3 regions of the Dickeya chrysanthemi NCPPB 402 genome follow, and region 2 is predicted to be linked to each of the others. Evidence: predicted binding sites of a transcription regulator. Region 2 holds the regulator's gene; each other region holds the start of a gene.
What was found. Region 2 encodes LexA, which represses DNA repair genes until DNA is damaged. Its sites were predicted from a motif close to TNCTGTATGTACATACAGNA; they were not measured.
Positions count from the first base shown of each region.

Region 1: a site for LexA is predicted at 2,126-2,145, ahead of uvrB (excinuclease ABC subunit UvrB). Genes of this name have one in related genera too.
Region 3: a site for LexA is predicted at 1,423-1,442, ahead of mutH (DNA mismatch repair endonuclease MutH). Genes of this name have one in related genera too.

Region 1 is NZ_CM001974.1:1,809,231-1,813,471, reverse strand. Features, by position in the region: gene uvrB (excinuclease ABC subunit UvrB) at 1-1,996, opposite strand, end outside; gene bioD (dethiobiotin synthase) at 2,730-3,410, opposite strand; gene bioC (malonyl-ACP O-methyltransferase BioC) at 3,403-4,185, opposite strand; gene bioF (8-amino-7-oxononanoate synthase) at 4,172-4,241, opposite strand, start outside.
Region 2 is NZ_CM001974.1:3,999,679-4,003,919, forward strand. Features, by position in the region: gene DCH402_RS17640 (pirin family protein) at 52-759, shown strand; gene zur (zinc uptake transcriptional repressor Zur) at 939-1,448, shown strand; gene lexA (transcriptional repressor LexA) at 1,697-2,308, opposite strand; gene DCH402_RS17655 (diacylglycerol kinase) at 2,418-2,783, opposite strand; gene plsB (glycerol-3-phosphate 1-O-acyltransferase PlsB) at 2,913-4,241, shown strand, end outside.
Region 3 is NZ_CM001974.1:3,629,812-3,634,052, forward strand. Features, by position in the region: gene ptsP (phosphoenolpyruvate--protein phosphotransferase) at 1-375, opposite strand, end outside; gene rppH (RNA pyrophosphohydrolase) at 390-917, opposite strand; gene mutH (DNA mismatch repair endonuclease MutH) at 1,689-2,375, shown strand; gene DCH402_RS15960 (TerC family protein) at 2,538-3,254, shown strand; gene DCH402_RS15965 (YgdI/YgdR family lipoprotein) at 3,408-3,626, shown strand; gene DCH402_RS15970 (NADP(H)-dependent aldo-keto reductase) at 3,837-4,241, shown strand, end outside.

The DNA of each region.
Region 1 (4,241 bases), 2.2 Mb from region 2:
ACTGCTCGCGCAGCGCGTGGATTTCGTCGCGCAGACGGGCGGCTTCTTCGAACTCCAGATTCTGCGCATGAGCCAGCATCTGGCTTTCCAGCTCGCGGATTTTCTGGTCCAGCGCTTTCGGCGACAGTTGCTGATACTGCGCCGCCGGTTCCGCCGCTTTCTTGCCGCGCCCTTTCCCCCGGCCGTGGGTTGGCTGACCAATCTGCAGAATATCGCCAATCTTCTTGTTCAGACCCTGCGGCACGATGCCGTGTTGCTCGTTGTACGCCTGCTGTTTCTCGCGACGACGTTGGGTTTCGTTGATGGCGCGCTCCATCGACGGCGTAATCTTATCGCCGTACAAAATTGCCTTGCCGTTGAGGTTACGCGCCGCACGGCCGATGGTCTGAATCAGCGAGCGTTCAGAACGCAGGAAGCCTTCTTTATCGGCGTCCAGAATCGCCACCAGCGACACCTCCGGCATGTCCAGCCCTTCACGCAGCAGGTTGATGCCCACCAACACGTCGAACTCGCCCAAGCGCAAATCGCGAATGATCTCCACCCGCTCTACGGTATCGATATCCGAGTGCAGGTAGCGTACCCGCTCGCCGTGTTCCTCCAGATACTCGGTCAAGTCTTCCGCCATGCGCTTGGTTAACGTGGTGACCAGCACGCGTTCATTGATGGCGGAACGCTTGCGGATTTCCGACAACAAGTCGTCTACCTGGGTAGTCACCGGGCGCACTTCCAGTTGCGGATCCAACAGGCCGGTCGGCCGCACTACCTGATCGATTATCTCGCCGCCGGATTTTTCCAGCTCGTAATTGCCCGGCGTCGCCGAAACATAAATGGTTTGCGGCGCCAGCGCTTCAAATTCCTCAAATTTCATCGGCCGGTTGTCCAGCGCCGACGGCAGGCGAAACCCGTACTCCACCAACGTTTCCTTACGCGCCCGGTCGCCACGGTACATGCCGCCCAGTTGCGGGATGGTGACGTGGGATTCGTCGATCACCAACAGACCATCGGCCGGCAGGTAGTCGAACAGCGTTGGCGGCGGCTCGCCCGGCCCGCGGCCAGACAGGAAGCGGGAGTAGTTTTCAATGCCGGAGCAATAGCCCAGCTCATTCATCATTTCCAGATCGAAGGTAGTACGCTGCGCCAGCCGCTGCTCCTCCAGCAATTTATTGTTGGCGAGCAATACCTGACGCCGCTCTGCCAGCTCGACCTTGATCTCTTCCATCGCCTGCAGGATACGTTCGCGCGGCGTAACGTAATGCGTTTTGGGATAAATGGTGTAACGCGGCACCGTCTGCACGATGTGGCCGGTGAGCGGGTCGAACAGCGACAACCGCTCCACCTCTTCGTCGAACAACTCGACCCGCAATGCAATATCTTCGGATTCGGCGGGGAAAACATCGATGATCTCGCCGCGCACCCGAAACGTACCGCGCCCAAACGCCTGATCGTTGCGGGAGTACTGTAGCTCCGCCAGCCGCCGCAGAATGGCACGCTGGTCAATCAGCATGCCCTGCGTCAGGTGCAGCATCATTTTCAGGTAAAGGTCCGGATCGCCCAGACCGTAAATAGCGGACACCGACGCCACCACCACTACATCGCGCCGCTCCAGCAACGCCTTGGTGGCGGACAACCGCATCTGTTCGATATGTTCGTTAACCGAGGCATCCTTCTCGATAAAGGTATCGGAGCTCGGCACATAGGCTTCAGGTTGGTAGTAATCGTAGTAAGAGACGAAATACTCCACCGCATTCTCCGGGAAAAACGCCTTCATCTCGCCATACAGCTGCGCCGCCAGTGTTTTATTGGGTGCCAGCACCATGGTTGGGCGGTTGAGATCGGCAATCACGTTGGCGACGGTAAACGTCTTACCGGACCCCGTGACCCCCAGCAGCGTCTGGTGCGCCAGCCCGTCCTCCAGCCCCTCTTTCAGACGGCGTATCGCCTCAGGCTGGTCGCCGGCGGGTTTGAAGGCAGAATGCAGTTTGAACTCTTTACTCATGAGCAAGACACCCGGATAAAAAACGGTTGGAATCACGCATCGAACGTCGGCCAGGATCGACCGGCGTTGTCGGCAGGGAGAGACACAGCCTAGTATGAAAATCCCCGGCCAGATTTGCCAGCCTCATATTACTGGATATAAAAACAGCATCAAGTAATTCTTAACCATTGACCACACACCAACACGTGCCCTCGTTGACTAGCACAGAGTGATGTGGCTATCCAGCAAAAAATGACGCATTTATCCCCAGAAATACCGTTTCTCAAATTATCTGCACTGACCAGTGCCGGTGATTTATTCAAACAAGGCCGGTTGCAATAAAAGTGACTTGATTTTAATTAAATAATTGATTTTAAATGATTTAACAAAAAAGCGGAGATTAGCGCCAAACCAGGCGCAACCCGCGCCGGCTCTTGGCTGGCGCGTTTTTTCTAACCCTAATGCACACGGTTATCCACAGAAATGGTGGATAACTCCCACAAGCGCCCGCGCTCCCTGTATTGGCGTCTTTCGTTACCTTTCCCCGTCAGAAGCGCACAAGCTGCTTTTAAACAAAATTTCCGCGTTTGACTGGCCGGTTATTATAAAAAAAAGTACTAAATGACACAGACTTAGCAAAAAGAAAACTGCTGGCCCAGTGGATCGGACAGCAGTTTTCAAGATGGTTTTTTCTATCAATTTCAATCAGAAAAGGGGATAAAGCCGCCACTCACGTAACATTCACTTAAACTCGTTAACCTCTTAGTAAAGTGATGTTTAAGTAATCGCCAATATCCTGCTGAAACGGCTCGGATAAATGCGGGATTTCACCCAACAACGGCGCGGGAATGCTCTCCTGCAACGTTTGCAGATAGGCGGCGTGATAGCGACCGGGAGGCTGCACCACATTCGCGACCCATCCTGCCAGACGTAATCCGGCATGCCGTACCGCCTGCGCCGTCAAGAGTGCGTGGTTGATGCATCCGAGCTTCACGCCGACAACCAGAATCACCGGCAACGCTTCTTCCTGCACCCAGTCGGCGAAGGTTTGCCGCCCGGAAAGCGGCGTAAACCAGCCGCCGGCCCCTTCCACCAGCACCCAGTCGGCCTGACGCGCCAGACTGCGCAGGCCGTCGCTGAGGGTGGAAAAGGCAATCGGCCGGTTTTCCTCGGCGCTGACGATATGGGGCGAGGTCGGCGCCAAAAAGGCCAGTGGATTGACCGCTTCATACGGTAATGCCACCACGCTGTTGGCCTGTAGCTGTAAGGCATCGCTATTACGGATGCCGTGCGGCATGACATCACAGCCGGACGCCACCGGCTTATAACCGGCAGTGCGGTATCCGGCGCGGCGGGCCGCCTGCAACAACGCCACGCTGGCGACGGTCTTGCCCACTTCGGTATCGGTTCCGGTCACGAACCAACGTTCAGTCACGGTAAATTACTCCAAAAACGCGTTGATAGGTCAGGGGATACCCCTGTGGGTGGCGACAGTAGTGCATCGCCAACGCCGCCAATTGGCGACGGTTCAGCACGCCGTGTTCGCGGCCATCCCGTAGCCAGGTCGCACCGACGCCTTTCACCGAGCGCATCAGGCTCAGTACATCCGGAAAATGGCAGGTCGCCGGCGCCAGCGAGATTTCGGCGTGGTAGCCACGGCAGACGGAGACAATCGTCTCCAGCGACAAAAAGCGGTTAATACGTCGGGATCCGTCCAGTCGCTGCCAGGCATCGTCCAGTTCAGCCAACGTGCCCTGCGCCAGCGTACAAAAGGCAATCACCCCCCCTGGTCGGGTAACTCGATAAAGTTCGGCCAGCCCGGCGGACAAATCATCGCACCACTGAATTGCCATATTACTGAAACTGATATCCACACAGCCATCCGCCAGCGGCAGGTGTTCGATATCGCCCTGAAGATAGTGCGTTGCCGAGCGTCGCTGACGCGCCACCGCCAGCATTTCCGTCGACAGATCCAGCGCCGTCACCCGTTTTCCGCCCGCCTGCCAGCGGGCGCTGAAATAACCGGTGCCGCAGCCGGCATCCAGCAGTTCGCCGCCGGCATGGCCGTCGACCAGTGTCATCAGGTGTTCGCCGCTTTCGCGTTGCAGGGCGGCGAAGCGGTCGTAATGGGAGGCGGCCCGGCCGAACGCGCGGGCGATCGCCAGTTTATGGGCGCCCGGCGATAGCACATCAGGGTTAGCCAGCGTCATATAACACCTCCAGCAAACGGTCGATATCTTCCGGCTGATGGCTGGCAGTCAGGGTA
Region 2 (4,241 bases):
TCGTCCAGACAATTACTATCGCTTTATCAATAATTATCAGGGTCGAATACCATGATCATTAGCAGAGCAGCAGAACAATGCGGCCAGGCTGACTATGGCTGGTTGCAGGCACGCTACACATTTTCTTTCGGTCATTACTTTGATCCTGATCTCCTGGGTTTTGCCTCGCTGCGGGTCCTCAATCAGGAAGTACTGGCTCCAGGTGCCTCTTTTCAGCCAAGGACCTATCCCCGCGTCGATATTCTGAACGTGGTGCTGCAAGGTCACGCTGAATACCGCGACAGCAACGGCAATCATACCCGCGTCAAAGCCGGTGAAGCGCTTCTGCTCGCCACTCAACCCAATATCAGCTACAGCGAACACAATATCAGCGATGATACGCCACTAACCCGGCTACAGTTGTGGCTGGACGCCTGCCCTACGCGGGAAAACCAGTGCACGCAGCGGCTGAGGCTGGAAGACGAGCGCCCTTATCAGTTACTGGCATCGCCGGATGAATCGGCCAATGCCCTCCATCTGCGTCAACAGGTCTGGATCCATCATTTGAATCTGGCAGCAGGCGAACAACAGAACCTGACGCTGAATGGCAACCGTGCTTACCTGCAATCGATTTACGGTTCGCTGCGTATTAATGGGAATACCGCGGCGATACCGAGTGTATTGCACTGTGGCGACGGCGCTTTCGTTCAGCAGGAAAACAGCCTTATTGTCCAGGCGGAAACCGCCGCACGGGTATTGCTGATCGATCTGGTGGTTTAGCTCGCGGTAAACCCCGTCGGAATGCAGCAAGGTGACCATGCGTCAGAAAACTACCCTATGGTACTGGGTTTTATGACGAAACAGGGCGCCAGCGCAACCTTGAGGCAGCTATCTCGGTGTTTTTATCCAGTCATGATAATATGCCGACATAATTTCACACTCGCTTCAGGGTTACTGCAATGGATTCAACCAATCCGGACAAACTTGTTGCCCAGGCTGAACAGCTTTGCCAACAACGCAATGTGCGTCTGACGCCCCAACGTCAGGAAGTGTTGCGTTTGATGGCCCAGCAACCCGGTGCGATCAGCGCGTATGACCTGCTGGACCTGCTCCGCGTTTCCGAGCCTCAGGCCAAGCCGCCTACGGTGTATCGCGCATTGGATTTTCTGCTGGAACAAGGCTTTATCCACAAGGTGGAATCCACCAACAGTTATGTACTGTGCCACCATTTTGAAGAGCACAGTCATACGTCGGCGTTATTTATCTGCGATCGCTGTGGGCAGGTAACGGAACGTCAGACGGAAGGTGTGGAAGAAACACTGCATCAACTGGCCAAACAAGCGGGCTTTGCCCTGCGCCACAGCGTGGTGGAAGCTCACGGCTTATGCGGCGAATGCCAAAAAGTGGAATCCTGCGAACATCGGGATAGTTGTAATCACGATCACAGCATCATTGTGAAAAAGCGCTGAACCGAAGAAAAACGGAACACATATAAAAAACGCTGAGTGTGAAGCGTTGCTTCACACTATTCATCCTGAATGCATTATCTCCCTGAATACCTCCGCTCCTGGACACATCGTCTTCCGTTGTATCAATACCCTTTCGGTACCATCAGCCCAGTTACTGATAAAACCGGGAGATTAAGGTGCCATCCAGACAGAGTGAACACCGGTGTAGACGATGTACAGCAGCGACAACCAAGGGCGGGAACAAAGCGTCAGCTCCAGTCGCTGTTGCGGATTACGCCAACCGCCAACCCTTCGATGGAGAAACTCTGTTCGCGTAAATCGACCACTATCGGCGCAAAATCTTTATTTTCCGCCAGCAGTTGTACCACATTACCCTGTTTCTTCAGCCGTTTAACCGTCACTTCATCTTCTATACGCGCCACCACCACCTGGCCGTTACGCACATCCTGCGTCTTATGCACCGCCAGCAGATCGCCGTCCAGAATACCGATGTCTTTCATCGACATCCCGCTAACCCGCAACAGAAAATCCGCACTCGGCTTGAACATCGCCGGGTCAACCTGATAGTGACATTCAATATGTTGCTGCGCCAACAACGGCTCGCCGGCGGCAACGCGACCGATGAGCGGCAGCCCCTGGTCTTCTTCTTCCATCAATAGACGGATACCACGGGAAGCGCCCGTGACAATTTCAATCACGCCTTTACGGGCCAGCGCCTTGAGATGTTCTTCGGCGGCGTTCGGCGAGCGAAAGCCAAGCTGACTGGCAATTTCAGCCCGGGTGGGCGGCATACCGGTTTGTGAAATATGATCGCGAATCAGATCATAAACCTGCTGTTGTCTGGTTGTTAGCGCTTTCATTCCGCCCCCTGTTTGTTTATACAGTTTCGCTGTGAGTATATACAGGGAAAGTGCCGATGGGAACCGTGATATGGCTATTGCGAGGATTTTTCTACGATTCTGCAAAACATCACGCAAAATGACTCCACAGTATTCCCCCCCACACCGTCGCCGCCAACAGGCAGGCGACGAATACTGCCGCCGAGCCAATATCTTTTGCCCGGCCCGACAGCTCGTGGTAGTCCATACCGACGCGATCCACCACCGCTTCGATGGCGCTATTCACCAGTTCAAACAGCACGATCAGCACCACAGAACCGATTAACAGCAACCGTTCCACCATTGAAACCGGAAGCCAGCAGGCAATAATAACGGCGACAACCGTGAGCAATGATTCCTGGCGAAATGCCGCTTCATGCCGCCACGCCTGCTTCAATCCTTGCAGCGAATAACCCGCTGCTTTGATAATGCGGGTTATTCCGGTTGTTTTGTTCATGCTTACTCCGCCTTTTAATTTTTGATTGGCCACGATTTTAACGCGCAGCCATGGTTTCATCACCACAGATATCCTGTCGGGTTTCTGGTATCCTTGGCGCGCATTGCTAACAAGAGGCTTCTGGTTGTTATGTCAGGTTGGCGTAGAATTTACTATAAACTACTGAATTTCCCACTAAAATTACTGGTAAAAAGTAAGGTTATCCCACAGGATCCCGTTAATGAACAACGCCTGGATCCGACGCGGCCGATTTTCTATGTATTGCCTTACAACTCCAAGGCGGACCTGCTGACTCTGCGCACAAAATGTCTGGAGTTTGGTCTGCCCGATCCGTTGCAGCCGCTGCACATCGACGGAAAAACCTTGCCGAGCCACGTTTTTATCAATGATGGCCCGCGTTTATTCCGTTACTACGTGCCCAAGCAGCAGTCGATAAGACTGTTCCACGATTATTTGGATCTGCATCGCAATAATCCGGAACTCGACATACAGATGGTGCCGGTCTCCGTCATGTTTGGCCGCTCTCCCGGCCGCGAAGGACAAAATCAGGGGACGCCGCACCTGCGTCTGCTAAACGGTATTGAGAAATTTTTTGCAGTGTTATGGCTGGGCCGCGACAGCTTCGTACGTTTCTCGGTGCCTGTCTCGCTGCGTTATATGGCGACGGAGCACGGCACCGATAAAACCATCGCTCACAAACTGGCGCGCGTAGCGCGGATGCACTTCTCCCGTTTGCGGCTGGCAACCATCGGCCCGCGTTTGCCGGTTCGTCATGAGCTATTCAATAAGCTGTTGTCTTCACGGGCCATCGCTAAAGCGATCGATGACGAAGCGCGGGTTAAGAAGATCTCCCATGATAAGGCCCAGCAAAATGCCATCGCCCTGCTGGAAGAGATTGCCGCAGACTTCTCCTATGAAGCCGTCAGGTTATCCGATCGCGTCCTGAGCTGGACCTGGAACCGCCTGTACCAGGGCATCAACGTGCATAATGCCGAACGGGTACGCCAGTTGGCGCAGGACGGGCATGAAATCGTCTATGTTCCCTGCCACCGCAGCCATATGGACTATTTGCTGCTTTCATACGTGCTGTACCATCAAGGCTTGGTGCCGCCGCATATCGCTGCCGGCATTAACCTTAACTTCTGGCCGGCCGGCCCGATTTTCCGTCGCCTCGGCGCCTTTTTCATCCGACGCACGTTCAAAGGCAATAAACTCTATTCCACCCTGTTCCGCGAATATCTGGGCGAGTTGTTTACCCGCGGTTATTCGGTGGAATACTTTGTCGAAGGCGGCCGTTCCCGCACCGGCCGTTTGCTGGAACCCAAAACCGGCACGCTGGCGATGACGATTCAGGCGATGTTGCGCGGCGGTCCCCGACCCATTACGTTGGTACCGATTTACATCGGTTATGAACATGTGATGGAAGTCGGTACCTATGCGAAAGAGCTGCGTGGCGCC
Region 3 (4,241 bases), 370 kb from region 2:
CAGCACGCCCAACAGTTGACGCCGGTGGATCACCGGCACGCCCAGAAACGATCGAAAATGCTGTTCGCGTACGGCCGGAATGAATTTGAAACTGGGGTGGCTTTGCGCATCGGCCAGATTGATAGGCTCGGCCCGCTCGCCGACCAGCCCGACAATCCCCTGGCCAAACGCCAGCGTAATCGTACGGCCGCGCGGTTTTTTCAACCCGCGCGTCGCCATCAGGTAATAACATTGACGATCGTGATCAGCCAGATAGATGGAGCAGACTTCCGTATCCATCGCCAGACAGGTTTCATTCACCAGAATGTCTAACGCATCACTCAGCCGGGCCGCGGCTGCAACCTTTTCAATAATTTCTCGCAGTCGCGTGAGCATCATGATGTGTCGGGTTATCCTCGTTTTCGTCTGGTTCCTGATGACATTCGGGTAGCCGAATTCTCCTGTAGCTGCATCACGGCGGTGACAAATTCCTTCATCACCTTTCGGTAAACATCACGTTTGAACGACACCACCTGGCGTACCGGATACCAGTAGCTCACCCAACGCCATCCGTCGAATTCCGGGGTGCCGCTGCTTTGCATGTTGATGTCGGATTCATTACACATTAACTGTAGCAGAAACCATTTCTGCTTTTGGCCGATACAAACCGGTTTTGTATCCCAACGCACCAAACGTTTTGGCAATTTATAGCGTAACCAGCTTCGGGTGGAAGCCAGAATACGAACGTCCTTTTTCCGCAGCCCCACCTCCTCGAACAGTTCGCGGAACATAGCCTGTTCCGCGCTCTCTCCGGGGTTAATTCCCCCTTGAGGAAACTGCCAGGAGTGCTGGCCGTAGCGGCGGGCCCACAATACCTGGCCCTGCCGATTACAAATTACAATACCAACATTCGGGCGGTAGCCATCATCGTCGATCACCGGACTACCTCGATAAACTAGAATGCAAAGATGACTCGATTGTTTCACACTCCTGACAGGCGGTAAACTCCCGCTTTACATCCCTTTATTGATACGTTTGCGGCAATTGCACAGACATCGGCGGTTCCGGCCCACTGCGTCGCTACCCGCACTTTTCTCTAGATAAAATATCGTTAACCCACAGATAGGATCAAAGTTATAAACATTCGAGCGGCAATTACGCCGTTTTATTCACTTTTTCTGTGGACATCTTTGTGAAGAACATCATGAAAAAGTGCGTAAAACTCGTTTCGACTTTTACGTAAGCGTGATCTCTCTCGCTAAATTGCCATTCCCTTTCAATCAATTAACGTGCTTTTCCCCGCGTTCTCCACCGCTCATTACTGCCCGAACTTAATGCCGTTTTCAGAGTGGCGAAAGATCGCACTACGCCGGTTTTATCCACAGGCAACCACGGAAAACCAGCCAAAAAATCGGCTAAACCAGCAAAAGCAGCGCCCGTCAAGGCTGTAAATCAAAACAGTAATCCTGAGTTATCCCGGTTATCCCAAAAATCTGTGGATAACATAGTGTAAAATCCTGTTCATTGTCGGTGTCTTATCATGAACAAAAATCGGCGGCACTTTTTTCACAACGGTGAAAGGAAAAAAAATCATAAAAGAATCATGCTATTATTATTTTCCGCCTGAATAGCTGAATGCCTGACGTTATCCTCCGTTATGGCTGTATTTTTTTTAATCACCCTGATTACCAGTAACGGATACGCAATCCATGCAGATACCCACGCCCCATCAGGCTCCGCCGGACAGTGAACAGACCTTGCTGTTACGGGCGCAGGCGCTGGCCGGTTATTCGCTGGCGGAGCTGGCCCACGTTGCCGAACTGCCGCTGCCTGCCAACCTGAAACGGGATAAAGGGTGGATCGGTGTGCTGCTGGAACGCTTTCTGGGCGCCAGCGCCGGTAGCAAGCCGGAACAGGATTTCCCCGATATCGGCGTAGAATTGAAAACCATCCCGGTCGATGCACAAGGACGGCCGCTGGAAACCACCTTTGTCTGCGTCGCCCCGCTCACCGGCAACAGCGGCGTAACCTGGGAAAGCAGCCATGTGCGCCGCAAGCTAACCCGAGTGCTGTGGATCCCGGTGGAAGGCTCGCGCCCCATCCCGCTGGGAGAACGCCGAATCGGCGCGCCGCTGTTATGGAGCCCCAGCCCGGAGGAAGAACGGCAATTACGACAGGATTGGGAAGAACTCATGGATTTGATCGTGCTGGGCAAAGTGGAAAGCATCACCGCCCGCCACGGCGAAGTGTTGCAGTTGCGCCCAAAGGCCGCCAATAGCCGGGCGCTAACCGAGGCGATTGGCGAACACGGACAGCCGATTCTGACGCTGCCGCGCGGTTTTTACCTGAAGAAAACCTTCACTACGCCGTTACTGGCCCGGCATTTTCTGCTGTAATGCCCACAGGGCGTAGCGCAGCCTGTACCCCAAATACGTCGGGTTGCAGGAAAACCAACACACCTGCCGCCTGAAGTCCGGCGGCTGTAAATCCTCTTGCCTGCGCAGTAGCAAGACAGAGATAATAGTCGTTTACGTTTCGTTTAAGGATGCACTGAGATAATGTTTGATTGGATCGCAGATCCCAATGCCTGGTTAGCGTTGGGAACACTCACCATACTGGAAATCGTACTTGGCATCGACAACATCATCTTTTTGTCACTGGTCGTCGCCAAGCTTCCCAAACATCAGCAGAACAAAGCTCGCCGTATCGGCCTGATGGGCGCTATGCTGATGCGTCTCGGCCTGCTGGCGTCCATCGCCTGGGTTATCAGGCTCACCAATCCGTTGTTTAGCGTATTCGGGCAGGAGATTTCCGCCCGTGACCTGATTCTGTTCCTTGGCGGCCTGTTCCTGATCTGGAAATCCAGCAAGGAAATTCATGAAACCATTGAAGGCGGCTCGGAAGATCATACTTCGCAGGTACATTCCTTCTTTGGCGCCATTGTGCAGATTATGCTGCTGGACATCATCTTCAGTCTGGATTCGGTCATTACCGCCGTGGGTTTGTCTGACCATCTGTTTATCATGATGGCTGCGGTGGTGATTGCCGTCGGCGTCATGATGTTTTCCGCTCGCCCCATCGGCGAATTTGTCGATCGTCACCCCTCGGTAAAAATGCTGGCGTTGTCATTCCTGATTCTGGTGGGCTTTACGCTGATTCTGGAAAGCGTCGATATTCATGTTCCGAAAGGCTATATCTACTTCGCCATGTTCTTCTCCATGTCAGTAGAAGCGCTGAACCTGATGCGTGGCAAGAAATCCTCCAAAAAACAGTAATTCCCCGGTGGGAAACGGTCAATCGGCCGTTTCCTACCCTATTCTTACGTATCTTTTTAATTTTTTTGCCATAAATCCTAATCCCAGCCAAACCACGCTTTGCTAGACTGAAGAGACGTTCAGTTTTTTTGCTAAATAACAGGTAAATTCAGTATGCGATTTCGGATAAAAACCGCCGTTGCCCTGACTTTTGTCGTCCTGCTCTCCGGCTGTGCCAGCCACTATGTTATCGCCACCAAAGACGGACAGATGCTATTGACCAAAGGCAAGCCGCAGTTGGATTCGTCCACCGGGCTGCTCAGTTATACTGATGAAGACGGTGTGCAACACCAGCTCAACAACGACAATGTTTCGCAGGTTATCGAGCGTTAAGTCCGGTTTCCCCTCAACTGCCCCACATGGGGCGATCGTTCAGCCCGTCCCCCGTTATTCCCCCGTCTTCGGGGGAATAACGCGTTTTCCCCGCATTAATACTCCACCTTGCCGCACAAAGAGCCTTCCCCCCTCCTCACGGCTTGGTTATAGTCAAAATTGCGGTGCCGTCGCACCCGAGTTACTCAGAAGAATAAAAAGGAAACCGCAATGCTCTATCACCGTATTCCCCACAGCAGTTTGGAAGTCAGTACGCTGGGTCTGGGCACCATGACCTTTGGCGAACAGAACAGCGAGGCCGATGCCCACGCCCAGTTGGATTTAGCGGTTGCCGCCGGCGTTAACCTGATTGATACCGCGGAAATCTACCCGGTTCCGCCGCGTCCACAAACGCAGGGGCTGACGGAAAGTTATATCGGTTCCTGGCTGAAAAGCCGCGGCGGGCGTGAAAAGCTGATCATCGCCAGCAAAGTCGCCGGGCCGGTACGCCTCAATGACAATAGCCTGCGCCCGCAGCAGGCGCTGGATCGAAAAAATATCCGTGCCGCGCTGGATGACAGCCTCAGACGTCTGAACACTGACTACATCGACTTGTATCAGTTGCACTGGCCGCAA